Regions from separate parts of the Enterobacter sp. SCRI0065 genome, predicted to be linked through region 2. Evidence: predicted binding sites of a transcription regulator. Region 2 holds the regulator's gene; the other holds the start of a gene.
The links. Region 2 encodes PurR, which represses purine synthesis genes. Its sites were predicted from a motif close to CANGCAAACGTTTGCNTG; they were not measured.
Positions count from the first base shown of each region.

Region 1: a site for PurR is predicted at 4,084-4,101, ahead of AC6EMZ_RS18955 (nucleobase:cation symporter-2 family protein). Genes of this name have one in related genera too.

Region 1 is NZ_JCBAJB010000008.1:124,245-131,641, forward strand. Features, by position in the region: gene yicI (alpha-xylosidase) at 1-764, shown strand, start outside; gene AC6EMZ_RS18950 (AsmA family protein) at 817-2,517, opposite strand; gene AC6EMZ_RS18955 (nucleobase:cation symporter-2 family protein) at 2,638-4,032, opposite strand; gene gltS (sodium/glutamate symporter) at 4,246-5,448, shown strand; gene recG (ATP-dependent DNA helicase RecG) at 5,452-7,397, opposite strand, start outside.
Region 2 is NZ_JCBAJB010000001.1:1,093,961-1,101,357, forward strand. Features, by position in the region: gene cfa (cyclopropane fatty acyl phospholipid synthase) at 1-171, opposite strand, end outside; gene punC (purine nucleoside transporter PunC) at 469-1,668, opposite strand; gene punR (DNA-binding transcriptional activator PunR) at 1,782-2,693, shown strand; gene purR (HTH-type transcriptional repressor PurR) at 2,712-3,737, opposite strand; gene cydH (cytochrome bd-I oxidase subunit CydH) at 4,034-4,123, shown strand; gene AC6EMZ_RS05370 (MFS transporter) at 4,288-5,454, shown strand; gene sodB (superoxide dismutase [Fe]) at 5,493-6,074, opposite strand; gene AC6EMZ_RS05380 (C40 family peptidase) at 6,196-6,966, opposite strand; gene grxD (monothiol glutaredoxin 4) at 7,305-7,397, shown strand, end outside.

The sequences.
Region 1 (7,397 bases), on a different contig from region 2:
CGCCAGCGGATGTCTACAAACGCTGGTGCGCGTTCGGGCTGTTCTCAAGCCATAGCCGCCTGCACGGCAGCAAATCCTATCGTGTACCGTGGGCGTACGACGACGAATCCTGCGACGTGGTGCGTTACTTCACCCAGCTGAAATGCCGGTTGATGCCATATCTGTATCGTCAGGCTGCGCTGGCCCGCGAATTCGGTACGCCGATGCTGCGCGCCATGATGCTGGAGTTCCCGGACGATCCGGCGTGCGATTACCTCGACCGTCAGTACATGCTGGGCGATGCCATGATGGTCGCGCCAGTGTTTAGCGAAGCGGGCGACGTGCAGTTTTATCTGCCAGAAGGACGCTGGACGCATCTGTGGCATAACGACGAAGTGCAGGGCAGTCGCTGGCATAAGCAGCAGCATGACTTCCAGAGCCTGCCGGTATACGTGCGTGATAACACCCTGCTGGCGCTCGGTAACAACAGCCAGAAACCGGACTATGCGTGGAACGAGGGTACGGCATTCCAGCTGTTTAACCTGGACGAAGGCCGCACGGCGGTCTGCGAAGTGCCTGCGGACAACGGTACGGTCGCGTTTACGCTGAAGGCAACGCGCAGTGGCGATATTGTCACGGTGAAAGGCGAGGGCGAAGCGCGAAACTGGACGCTTTGCTTGCGCAATGTGCAGACGCTGAATAGCGTGAAAGGCGGTTCACATGCTGGCAGCGAGTGGGGCGCGGTGGTGAAAGCGGAAGGGAAAGAGGTGGTCATCCAGCTCTGATTCCCCTCACCCTAACCCTAAGTATTTGCTCATGGTTTTCTCCCTCTCCCTTTTAGGGAGAGGGCAGGGGTGAGGGTACCGACACCACTCCCCCTGTCATTGTCTGCTGTACCTGCTGCTTATCCATATTCACCGCACTTAACTTTCCGTTTACCGTCGGTTTTAGGGGGGCGTTTTCCTGCACGCTGCCGCTGGCGGTGAGCTGAATATTGCCGTCCCCAGAAATTGATAGCGTGGGCCATCCCCACTGCTGTAGCACGTTAAGCGGTACGCCGCGCCCGGTCAGGCTGACGGTAGTCTGGCGCTGCGGCAGCTGCGATACGGTCGCTGTGGCTTCCAGAATCCCCTTCTCGGTAAACGCGCTGAGTTCCGTCACATTCACCGTCGAGGCGTTTGCCGCAATCGCCATCGACGGGCGGCGGACGTCCACGCGGTTGAACGTGGCTGCCGCGCCGTTAAGCGTTGCGTTGCCGCCCCATACGCCCCACTGGCGGTCTTTCGCAAGCTGAAGGTTTGCACCGTAACCGTCCAGTGAGGTGATTTGCCACGGGAAGGTCGGGTCGATATCGATCACCAGGTTGCGGCTCAGGCCGAATTTCTTCAGCGTGACGCCATTGAGCCATTCGGGGAGTTGATCCATCCACAGCGTTTTCCAGTTTTCCGGTAAGGTGTATTCCAACCCGGCAACGGCGACATCGTCCAGCACCAGCGCTTTGCCGTTACGCAGCCAGTTACCCGACGTGCGCAGCATCCCACCTTCCCAACGGGAGGTGAACTGGCGCAGCGCGATCCCCTGCGGGGCAAACTCAGCGTTGAAGATAGGGTCGAAAAGGTGCAAGGAGCCGTAGATAAACTCGCTCGCGTTCATGGATAACCGTCCGTCCTGGCTCTGCCAGTCGCCTTTGCTCAGCGTCAGGCTGCGCAGGCTTAAATCAAGATCGGTCACCGCCCAGTCCGGGCCTTGCAGACGCGCATCGGTCACGTCCAGCCGACCAATTTGCAGGGAAGGCAGCGTGGTGATCGGTGCGAAGAAATCGGCCAGCGATTTGTCGCTTTGTAGACGGATATCGTTCAGGCGCATGTTGTCGATAACCCAACCACCATCGGCATTGCGTCGTGCATTGCCGGTGAGGGAGCCGCGTGCCATGTCCGCGCCGATGGTGCTCAGCACCACTTCTTTGCCGTTGAGTTCACCCTGAATGAGCACGTTGCTGGCGGGAACACCGTTCAGCGTTAGCGATCCGGCGCTCATTTGAATCTGCGCTTTTTTGCCGAGTACGTTTCCTGCTTCGGGCTGCCAGGGGCTTACGCCGCCGGTCACTTTTTGCGCGCTCAGATCCCACTCAGTATTGGGACTATTAAATGCCATGTTATTCAACTGCAGGCGGTCGGCCTGGAAGGGCAACGGTGCGGTTTGCGGCGAGAGGTTAAGCGTACCGTCGACCAGGGTGATGGTGTCCATATGCAGCGGGTCGGTTATCTGGCGGCTGCTCAGGCCAATATCCACCTTTTTGGCGACGAGCGTGGCTGGCTGGCCGTCTCGACCAAAAGTAACGTTCTCAAGAAGGATGTGGGAAGGCGATGAAAAACGATGATCCATCAGGTCAAAGTTGAGTTCGTAATCGGTGTTGACCGTGATCCAGCTGCTGACCTGCGCCGCACCCCAGCGCGTCTGAATAAGGATATAAAATGCCAGGATTGCGATAAGTACCGCAATCAAAATCCAGATGAGCAGCTTTCCAATAAATTTCATGGTCTTCCATCCCGTCAAACGCACATAAAGGAGTTATGCACGATTTATGCGCAATGCTCAAGGCGGGAATGGTGTATTTAGATGTCACGGCAGGCATTGATTGCCTGCCGTGAAGGTGAATCAGTTCTTTTCAGGCGGGAAAACGAGGTTCAGAACAATAGCCGTGATACCGCCAGCGGCGATGCCGGAGGAGAGCAGATTTTTCACCCAGTCAGGGGCAAACTGCAAAATCAACGGCTGCTGTGATACGCCCAGACCCACGGCCAGTGACAGTGCGATGATCATGATCGCGCGGCGGTTCAGGGGCTCGCGAGAGACGATACGCACGCCGGATGCCGCGATGGTACCAAACATCACAAGCGTAGCGCCGCCGAGCACCGGCTCAGGAATATGCTGCACAAAGCCGCTGACCGCCGGGAACAAGCCCAGCACGATCAGCATCAGCGCCACCACAAAACCTACGTAGCGGCTGGCAACGCCAGTCAACTGAATCACGCCGTTGTTCTGTCCGAAACAGGAGTTCGGGAAGGTGTTGAACACCGCGGAGACAAACGAATTCAGACCGTTTGCCAGCACACCGCCCTTCAGACGCTTCATATATATCGGGCCAGAGACCGGCTGTTCAGACACGTCAGAGGTGGCGGTGATATCGCCGATGGTTTCGAGCGAGGTGATCATAAAGACCAGCATCAGCGGCAACAGCAGGTTCCAGTCAATGCCTAAGCCGTAATACAGCGGTGTAGGAACCATGATCAGCGGGCTGTTGGTCGGCGCGGTATTCTCCGGCAGCATGCCCAGCGTCCAGGCCATCAGGTAGCCGGCTGCCATCGCAATCACCAGTGAGGCTACACGCAGGTAAGGGTTGCGCTGACGGTTAAGCAGAATAATGATCGCCAGCACCACGCCTGCCAGCAGCAGGTTTTTCGGTGCGCCAAAGGTGTTATCGCTCATTGCCGCATAGCCGCCACCGATGGAGGTCAGGCCAACCTGAATCAGCGACAGGCCGATAATCATCACCACTACGCCTGAGACCAGCGGCGTAATCACCCGGCGCGCCAGGTGCAGCACGCGAGAGATAACCATTTCGGTGCAGCTTGCCAACATCAACGTGCCGAACAGTGCCGCCATCATCGTCGGGACATCCGCCCCGCCGGTTTTCAGCGCCGTTCCGCCCATAATAAGCGGTGCCACAAAGTTAAAGCTGGTGCCCTGAATCGACAGCAAACCTGAACCGACCGGACCCCACGCTTTGATTTGAATTATAGAGGCGACACCGGAAGCGAACAGCGACATGCTGATGATGTGCTGGGTATCCTGCGCAGGTAAGCCGAGCGCCTGGCAGATCAGCAGGGCTGGAGTGATCACCGCAACAAACATCGCCAGCAGGTGCTGAGATGCAGCGAATACCGTCTGCGCCAGAGGCGGTCGGTCTTCAAGGCGATAAATCAATTCACTATTATGCTGAACCTGCGCAATCGGTTGCGCATCTGGAGACTCTATGGCGTTAACGGACATCGGCTGCTATCCCACGGTGGAAAAGCGGGCATTTTATCTGACCAGATGGTAAAAGCAAACGATTGCCAGTGAAAATAATTCAGATAATCCGCTCTTAGTTGATGACGTTGACTATAACCAGATCGAGACGTTTATTAGACTTATTGTCCTTAGCTCATGGAGAGCGCCATTAGCCCAGGCGAATACGTCAACGTACGTAATAAGGAGCCATGCATGATTTATCTCGATACGTTATCCACACTCGTTGCCGCAACGCTTGTCCTTTTGCTGGGGCGCAAGCTGGTCAACGGCGTCTCGCTCCTGAAGAAATACACCATTCCGGAGCCTGTCGCGGGCGGTCTGGTGGTGGCGCTGGCACTGCTGGTGCTGAAAAAGAGCATCGACCTGGAGTTCGATTTTGATATGTCTCTAAGGGATCCGCTGATGCTGGCCTTCTTTGCGACGATTGGCCTCAATGCTAACCTGGCAAGCCTGCGGGCAGGGGGAAAGGTACTGGGCGTTTTCCTGGCGGTGGTGATTGGGCTGCTGGTAATGCAAAACGCGATTGGTATCGGCATGTCGTATCTCCTTGGTCTGGATCCGCTGATGGGCCTGTTGGCAGGCTCCATTACTCTGCTGGGTGGTCATGGAACGGGCGCGGCCTGGAGCAAGATTTTTGAAGAGCGCTATGGGTTCGAGAGCGCCACGGAAGTGGCGATGGCCTGCGCGACTTTTGGCCTGGTGCTGGGCGGGCTGCTTGGTGGACCTGTCGCCCGCTATCTGGTGAAACGTTCATCCACACCGGAAGGGATCCCTGACGATAAAAAGGCGCCGACGACGTTTGAGAAACCGGACGCTGAGCGCACCATCTCCTCACTGGTGCTTATTGAATCCATCGCTCTAATTGCCATTTGCCTGACGGTGGGTAAGGTTTTGGCGCAGTGGCTGGCAGGAACACCGTTCGAACTGCCGACGTTTGTCAGCGTACTCTTCGTGGGCGTTGTGCTGAGCAACGGTCTGTCGATGGCGGGTTTCTATCGCGTCTTTGAGCGCGCGGTGTCGGTAATGGGTAACGTGTGCCTGTCGCTCTTTTTAGCGATGGCGTTGATGAGCCTTAAGCTATGGGAACTGGCTTCGCTCGCACTCCCTATCCTCGCGATTCTTGCCGTGCAGACGCTGTTTATGGCTTTTTATGCGATCTTTGTGACCTGGCGTGTGATGGGAAAAGATTACGATGCGGCGGTGCTGGCAGCGGGGCATTGCGGTTTTGGTCTGGGGGCAACTCCAACGGCTATCGCGAATATGCAGGCTATTACCGAGCGTTTTGGTCCTTCACATATCGCGTTTCTGGTGGTGCCGATGGTTGGCGCGTTCTTCATCGACATCGTCAATGCGCTGGTGATTAAACTCTATTTGATGTTGCCAATCTTTGCCTGAGGATCAGGCGTTGGAATAGCGTTCGGTTTCCGGCATCCAGCGTTCAATTAACGCTGTTGCCTGTTCTGGGTAGCGTTCATGAATGTGGCGGGCAAGGCGTTGAACTTCGGGGATCATGGCCTGATCGCGCATTAAGTCGGCCACTTTGAACTCGGCATTCCCCGTTTGTCGCGTGCCCAGCAGCTCGCCCGGCCCACGAATCTCCAAATCTTTTTGTGCAATGACAAAGCCGTCGTTGCTGTCGCGCAGTACCTGCAAACGCATTTGTGCGGTTTTGGAAAGCGGGGATTTAAACAGCAGCACGCAGTGGGAGGCCACCGATCCACGTCCGACGCGGCCGCGCAGCTGGTGGAGTTGCGCAAGACCCAATCGTTCTGGGTTTTCGATAATCATCAGGCTGGCATTAGGAACGTCTACGCCCACTTCAATTACCGTGGTGGCGACCAGCAGATGCAGCTCGCCCTGCTTGAAGGACTGCATCACCGCCTGTTTTTCAGCAGGCTTCATGCGGCCGTGTACCAGCCCGACGTTCAGCTCCGGCAGGGCCAGCTTGAGCTCTTCCCACGTGGCTTCTGCGGCCTGTGCTTCCAGCAGGTCCGACTCTTCAATCAGCGTACAGACCCAATAGGCCTGGCGATTTTCGTTAGTGCTGGCATTGCGCACGCGCTCGATAATCTCGCTGCGGCGGGTGTCCGGAATGGCGACCGTGGTAACAGGCGTGCGGCCTGGCGGCAGTTCATCAATCGTAGAAGTATCCAGATCGGCATAGGCGGTCATCGCCAGCGTGCGTGGGATCGGCGTTGCGGTCATGATCAACTGGTGCGGATGAAAACCCTGTTGCTGGCCTTTTTCACGCAGCGCCAGGCGCTGGTGTACGCCAAAACGGTGTTGTTCATCGATGATAACTAATGCCAGGCCATTAAACTGGACCTGTTCCTGGAAGATGGCGTGCGTACCGACCACCATTTGCACCTGGCCGCTGGCAATGGCGTCCTGCTGGGCAAGACGCGCTTTGCCTTTTTGCTTACCGGCAAGCCAGCCGACTTCAATGCCCAGCGGTTCGAACCAGCTGCGGAAGTTGTTAGCGTGCTGCTCGGCGAGCAGTTCCGTTGGCGCCATTAACGCCACCTGCTTGCCGTGGGCGATGGCACGCAGCGCGGCAAGCGCGGCCACCAGCGTTTTACCGGAGCCCACGTCGCCCTGCACAAGGCGCATCATCGGCACGTCGAGCGCCAGGTCATGTTCTATTTCTGCCGTCACTCTGGCCTGAGCACCGGTTGGCTTAAACGGTAATGACGCCAGCAGCTTATCTTTTAAATCATCGTGAGCGCTTAACGCCAGAGCGTGAAAACGTTGCGCACCAGCGCGAAGCGCCAGCATGCTCAGGTTATGCGCCAGTAATTCTTCAAGGATAAGCCGCCGTTGAGCGGGATGCTTCCCGGTTTCTAAATCGGCAAGCTGTAATGTCGGTGGAGGACGGTGCAGAGTACGTATTGCTTCCGGCAGGCTCATCAAGCCTTGGGCCAGCTCAGGTGTCAGCAGTTCGGTAATGGCGCAGGTATCGAGCAGCTCTAGTGCCTGATCGGTAAGCTTACGCAGCGTGGCCTGCTTTATGCCTTCGGTGGTTGGGTAAACCGGCGTCAGCGTTTCCTGTAACTCCGGTGTACTCAGATCGCCCTGCACGCGGTATTCCGGGTGGATCATCTCCGCGCCAAATTTACCGCGTTTTGCTTCGCCGTACGCCAGCACGCGTCGCCCGCTGGCGAGGCTGTTTTTCATCGCCGCGCTGAAGTTGAAAAAGCGCATTGTCAGGATGCCAGAGCCGTCGCTGATTTGGCAGGTCATCATTCGGCGTCCGCCAAACGTGATCGTGGAGTTCAGGACCTCGCCTTCGACGGTGGCATAAATGCCAGGGAGTAAGTCGCCAATGGCGTAAAGCTGGGTGCGGT
Region 2 (7,397 bases):
CCCCAGGGAACCTTCCTGTAAAACGCGCTTAAAAAAATCGGGGTGTTTTACCTGGATATCCGAAGGGGCAGGACCGTTAATGGTGACGCCTGCTCGACTCAATAATTCACTGACGATTCGTGACCAATTATCGTCCCGAATGCTGACTTCTTCTATACACGATGAACTCATAGCTTCTCCATCACCTGATGTGATCAGAACCTTCAAACAGCGTAGCCGCTTTTTATGGTTTGTGAGAAATCTCACGGGATTACCCGCGAGGCTAGTATCCGACGTAGAACAGAGGAAGGGAGAAAACCCTTGCCGAAAATCCATCCATGGTAAAACGGGAGCACTCCGGCTCCCGTTAACACATAATATTTATCGTATTTATATGAACCGAATTTAGTATAAGCCTCAAAAATCTGTCATTCAACTGAAAATTGTTAGCATCCTAATCACCGGTTTTTCACATAATTGCGTGCGCCACTATGCCTGCGATGATTCTGGTTGTGTACCGTCATCACTTTGCTTTTTTACGGTGGATTGCAGGCGATAACCCAGCGCTGCCAGCGCCACGGTAACCAGCATCACGCTGGTGGTGGTCATCAGTGGAGTGGCAATGAGAGCCGAGACAATCAAACTTGCCAGGAAGCACAGGCCCAGTTGCAGGGTATTTTGCAGGGCGGCGGCTCTACCGGTTGCGTGCGGGAACGGACGTAAAGCCTGGGCAACCACGATAGGATAAATGGCACCGTTTGCGACGGCCATAATGCAGAAGGGAATAAGAATCTCTGCCAGGGCAACATGGGGAATAAAACCAACGGCAAAGGTCGCAACCACGCTCAATGCATAAAGTACCAGTAGCCACGGTAGCATTTGTTGTCCCTGCCATTTTTGCAGCGCCGCGCGACAGCCATAGCCACCCACCAAAAAAGCGATGGTTTGCGGAACGTAGCTCAGACCAATAACCGCAGGGCTGTAGCCCATATCGTGCAAGATAAACGGTGAACCGGTGAGCCAGGCAAAGAAGCTCGCTGAGCAGGCGGCATAAATCAGCACATTACCGCGATAGTCGCGTGAGCGCAGCAGCGACATAAAGGTGACGCGCGATTCCTCGGGGTCGGCGACTTTCGGCTGAGCCGGTTTTAGCGAGAACGCCGGAATCATCAAGATCAGGGTAATAATAAACAGCGTGGCGAAGATCGCCTGCCAGTCAAAGTGGACCAGGATCCAGCTGCCCAGCAGCGGCGCAAGGGCGGGTGAAAGGCCAACCAGCGGCATGATGGTGGCAAAGATTCGGTTCACGCGCGAAGCCGGATAGTAATCGGTTACCAGCGCCTGCCAGGTCACTGCGGCTGCGCATACGCCAAAGGCCTGAATGAAGCGCAGCACCAGCAGCCAGGTTGCGTCACGGACCCACAACATGCCTAAACTGCTCAGGGCAAAAATGGTCAGACCCAGCAGCAAAATTGGCTTTCGGCCATAGCGATCGGAGAGCGGCCCCCACAGAAGTTGGGCAAACGCAAAGCCTGCCAGGAACAAGCTCAGGCTGGCACTAATGGCAGCGGCAGGCGTCTGTAAATCTGCCTGCATCGCTGCGAAGGCGGGGAGGTACATATCGGTCGCTAAAAAGCCCAGCACGCTTAAGCCAGCGAGCCAGACCATAAATCCTTTTCCAGGTTGCATTATTTTTTTCCTAATCAGGGCAGGTGTTCTTTGGCGCAGAGTGTAGGGAGTGCAATCCCCCTTGTGAAACGCTAATATTTGTCTGGTGCATTCAAAATATTTGTAGGCAGAAAATGTGGTCTGAATATTCCCTTGAAGTGGTCGATGCCGTCGCGCGTAACGGCAGCTTTAGCAGTGCGGCGCAGGAGTTGCATCGCGTCCCGTCAGCGATCAGTTATACCGTGCGCCAGCTTGAGGAATGGCTGGCGGTGACACTGTTTGAACGACGTCATCGCGATGTCGTTCTGACGCCTGCCGGGGCATGGTTTTTAAAGGAAGGCCGATCTGTTATCAAAAAAATGATGATCACCCGTGAGCAGTGCCAGCAGATTGCCAACGGCTGGCGCGGGCATCTTTCTATTGCTGTGGATAATATTGTTAAGCCTGAACGTACCCGACAGATGATTGTCGATTTCTATCGGCATTTCTCAGACGTGGAGCTGCGTGTTTCCCAGGAAGTTTTTAACGGGGTGTGGGATGCGCTATCGGATGGGCGAGTCGAAATGGCCATCGGGGCGACCCAGGCCATCCCCGTCGGGGGACGTTATACGTTTCGCGATATGGGCACGTTGAGCTGGACCTGCGTAGTGGCGAGCCACCATCCTTTGGCCACGATGGCTGGGCCATTGAGCGACGATACGTTGCGCAACTGGCCTTCGCTGGTGCTTGAGGATACCTCCCGCTCACTGCCAAAGCGTATCACCTGGCTGCTGGACAATCAGCGACGCGTCGTTGCGCCTGACTGGGAGTCATCGGCAACCTGCCTCTCAGCGGGATTGTGCGTGGGTATGGTGCCTGTACATTTTGCCCAACCGCGAATAGACAACGGACAATGGGTGGCGTTGACGCTGGAGAACCCCTTCCCGGATGCGGCGTGTTGCCTGACCTGGCAGCAAAACGACATGTCGCCTGCGCTCGCCTGGCTGCTGGATTATCTGGGGGATAGTGAAACGCTAAACAAGGAATGGCTGCGGGAGCCGGAATAACCGGCCCCGCAGAAAAGATTAGCGGCGGTAGTCGCGGAATGGACCATCGGCGACCGAGCGGCGTTCAATCAGGCGCGGATGCACTTCGATGGACTGCGACTCTTCGCGTTTGCTGACGATTCTGTCCATCAACATATTGAACGCCGTTTCACCCAGCGAATCTTTTGGCTGATGAATGGTGGTCAACGCCGGGGTAAAGAAACGAGCGTTGCGCACGTTATCATACCCGATCACTGAAATATCCTGCGGCACACGCAGTCCCAGCTCGTCAGCGGCGCAAAGCGCACCCATCGCCATGATATCGCCGCCGCAGAATACGGCAGTAGGGCGATGCGGTTGGGAGACGATTTGCTGCATGGCGCGATAACCCGATTCTGGTTCAAAATCGCCCTGAACGATCCAGTTTTCTGGAACGGCGATCAATGCTTCTTCCATCGCCTTCATGAAGCCCGCCAGACGACCGGCACCGGTGTTGCGCTCAAGCGGACCCGGAATAACGCCGATTTCGCGATGGCCGCGTTCAATCAGGTAGCGACCCGCCATATATCCGCCTTCAAAAGCGTTGTCGTTGACGGAATCGGTGAAATCAGCGCGCGTATCACCCCAGTCCATGACGACCATCGGGATATGACGGTACTCTTCGAGCATCGAGAGTACGGATTCAGGATATTCGGAACACATAACCAGCAAACCGTCTACGCGTTTTTGCGCCATCATGGACAAGTAAGCCCGTTGTTTTTCCTGACTATTCCAGGCATTACCCAGAATCAAGGTATAGCCCTTCTGGAAGCAGTTTTTCTCTACTGCTTCGATTATCTCGGCAAAATAGGCCGCTTCGCTACTGGTCGCCAGCAAACCAATTGATTTGGTGTGGTTGACCTTAAGGCTGCGCGCCACGGCGCTAGGAGAGTAGTGCAGCTCTTTAATCGCTGCCCAAACGGCGTTGCGCGTCTCTTCTGCTACAAAACGAGTTTTGTTAATTACATGTGATACGGTTGTAGTGGAAACGTTTGCGCGTTTCGCTACATCTTTAATCGTTGCCATTAGCTGTCACTCCAGACCATATCCTAAGCTCCTGAAAAATTGAGAGGTAAACGTTTGCCTTCTCTCACCCTTATCTCGCAAAGTGAATTGCGATACGCCGGGAAAACGACACAGGACGTCAGGAGGGGGTCAGTGGCCGGTACGCTTATAAATTTAGCGTGGAATTTTGTCTTATCTTGATGAAAAGGGGAAGCGTAAAAACACTTATCAGTCTAAATCCAGGAAGATTTTTGGGATAAACTGTGTAAAAATGAGCAAGCTCACTTTTCATGTGGGGATTAAAAGGAGAAAAATTGATGAATACCGATCTTAAGTTTTCGCTAACCACCACTTTCATCGTGCTGGCTTTGATTGTTGCGGCAAGCTTTACGGCAATACTGCACTGATTCAAACGGGGGAGAGCGTTCTCCCTCGCTTTCTCCCCGCCATTGTTACTCCCTCTGCAATAATCTTTTGCTATTTTGTTAACTTCTTATTTTTTGTGATTGATGTCATGCTTTCGGCATATTTGTTCTGTGTCGCGTAAAGACACGGCATCCGGAGTTAATGAATGAAAATCAACTTTCCTCTGTTGTCCCTGGCGATTGGCGCTTTTGGCATCGGCACCACTGAATTTTCCCCTATGGGACTGCTGCCGGTAATTGCCAAAGGTGTGGATGTTTCTATTCCTGCCGCGGGTATGCTTATCAGCGCTTATGCCATTGGCGTAATGATTGGTGCGCCATTGATGACGCTGCTGCTTTCGCATCGTGGGCGTCGCAACGCGCTGATCTTCTTGATGGCTATTTTCACGCTGGGAAATGTGCTCTCTGCGCTCTCACCGGACTACACCACGCTGATGCTGTCGCGCATTTTGACCAGCCTGAACCATGGTGCATTCTTTGGTCTGGGTTCGGTCGTGGCCGCAAGCGTGGTGCCTAAACATAAGCAGGCCAGTGCGGTCGCAACCATGTTTATGGGCCTGACGATCGCGAATATTGGTGGCGTGCCGGCAGCAACATGGATGGGTGAGACCATTGGCTGGCGAATGTCTTTCATGGCGACAGCCCTGCTGGGCGTGGTGGCGATGGTGGCACTGTTCTTCTCTCTGCCTAAAGGAGGAGCCGGTGAGCGTCCTGACGTGCGTAAAGAGCTGTCGGTTTTGCTTCGTCCTCAGGTGTTGTCCGCGTTGCTGACCACGGTACTGGGTGCGGGCGCCATGTTCACTCTGTACACCTACATCTCGCCTGTTCTGCATGACATTACGCATGCGACGCCGGCCTTTGTCACGGGAATGCTGGTGCTGATTGGCGTCGGTTTTTCAATTGGCAACTATTTGGGTGGCAAGCTGGCAGACCGTTCTGTTAGCGGTACGCTGAAAGGTTTTCTGACCTTGCTTATCGTCATCATGATCGCCATTCCTTGGCTGGCGCGAAATGAGTTTGGTGCTGCGATTGCGATGGTCATATGGGGCGCTGCGACGTTTGCCGTTGTCCCGCCATTACAGATGCGCGTGATGCGCGTAGCACACGAAGCGCCGGGGCTTTCTTCCTCAGTCAATATTGGGGCGTTTAACCTGGGTAATGCTTTGGGTGCAGCGGCGGGTGGCGCCGTGATTTCTGGCGGGCTGGGGTATAGCTTTGTGCCGGTGATGGGGGCGATTATCGCCGCACTCGGTTTACTGTTGGTTGTACTGTCCGGTCGTAAACAGCCGGAACCAGCCTGTGCGACGGAGTGATTAAAAAACGCAGAAGGGTTAACCTTCTGCGTGTCTTTTTATGCCGCGAAGTTTTTCGCCACAAATTCCCAGTTTACCAGAGCCCAGAAGTGCTCAAGGTAGTTAGGGCGTGCGTTACGGTAGTCGATGTAATAAGCGTGTTCCCACACATCAACGGTCATCAGCGGTGTAGCAGTGGTGGTGAGCGGGGTGCCCGCGTTTGAAGTCGAAACGATAGCCAGTTTGCCATCAGCTTCTTTCACCAGCCACGTCCAGCCAGAACCAAAGTTCTTAATCGCCGCGTCGGTAAACTTCGCTTTAAAATCAGCAAAGCTGCCAAATGCTGCGTTAATGGCTGTCGCCAGTTCGCCAGTGGGTTCGCCACCGGCATTTGGTGCCAGGCAGTGCCAGTAAAACGTATGGTTCCACACCTGAGCGGCGTTATTAAAAATGCCCGCCTCTGAAGTACGTACGATCTCTTCCAGCGTTTTGCCCTGGAAATCGGTGTCTTTGATCAGGTTGTTTAGATTAGTGACATACGTCTGATGATGTTTGCCGTAATGGTATTCCAGGGTCTCCGCCGAAATGTGCGGGGCCAGGGCGTCTTTTGCATACGGTAATGCAGGTAATTCGAACGACATTGCTTCTCTCCTTATTATATTTGGCGCATTAATAACCATATAAAATGCAAGGGTAGAGTAGCAAATTGAAAGGGCATGCAAAAGAGGAACTTACCCTGCCGACAGTGCGGCAGGGCAGGGATTAGCGAATGGTTTTAGGGGTCATCACGCGGCGGGCACCAACGTAATGGCGAACCCAGTAATCTTCGCTGAGAGAGGTAATCTGGATATCTTGTCCACTACGCGGGGACTGGATGAATTTTCCGTTGCCGACATAAACGCCAACGTGATCGGCAGTGCCGCGACCCTGCGTACGGAAGAAGACCAGATCGCCGCTTTCCAGCTCACCACGGTTGACTGAGGCGGCATCGCGCAAGTGGTACATTTCATTTGCGGTGCGAGGGATTCGGAATTTAACCAGATCTTTATAAGCGTAATAAACCAGACCGCTGCAATCAAAGCCGGTACGCGGTGATGTGCCACCCCAATGGTAAGGCTTGCCAATTTGGCCCATCAGTTTATTCATCGCTGTTTTTTGCGCTTTCTGCACGCGGACTTTATGCACTTCGGAAAGCTTCGCCGTTTTGCTGACCTTGAGGCAGTTTGATTTATGGCCTTTACGAACGGTGCATTTTTCTTTCAGAGTGCTAGAGGCGGTGTGCGATGTTTTACGAGTGGTTTTTGTAGCAGGTTTGCTGGATTTTTTTGAGACGGTTTGCTGCTTGTGAGTCGGTGTTTTTTTCTTTTCTTTCTTGCTGGCGCTTTTTTTCTTAGGTTCTGTGGTTTTCGCCAGATGAGATTTTTGTACAGCCGAATGCCGCGCCTGTTCGGAGGCGCTAGCCAACGGCGTGAATGAGAGTGTTGTAAACAGTAAAGCACAGAGCGTGATCGAGAATTTATTTATCCGCGCCACTGGGCAGTCCCCTGGTTGAAGCAGGCCATCAATAATACCTGCGTGTGATTTACAAAGCCTGTCGATTCTAATCTATCTAACGGCGAGAAGTTAAGACTCTTTTTCAATCTAAAATGGGGTTTCGCGAGCAAGTGCAAATAATTTCACCAAACTGAAGCGCTTTTGCTCACACGATAAACAAAACCACGGACAAAACAGGGCTAAGCTACATTAGCAATGCAACTTATGCCGACACGCGATAAAATAATAAGACGTAACGAAAATGTTATTTTCCGATATCAGTCTGAACCGCTACAATGTCAGACGATTGCCGTAACAGAAGTATAAGGAAGCAAAACATGAGCACTACTATAGAAAAAATCCAGCAACAGGTCGCTGAAAACCCGATTCTCCTGTACATGAAAGGTTCCCCGAAGCTGCCAAGCTGTGGC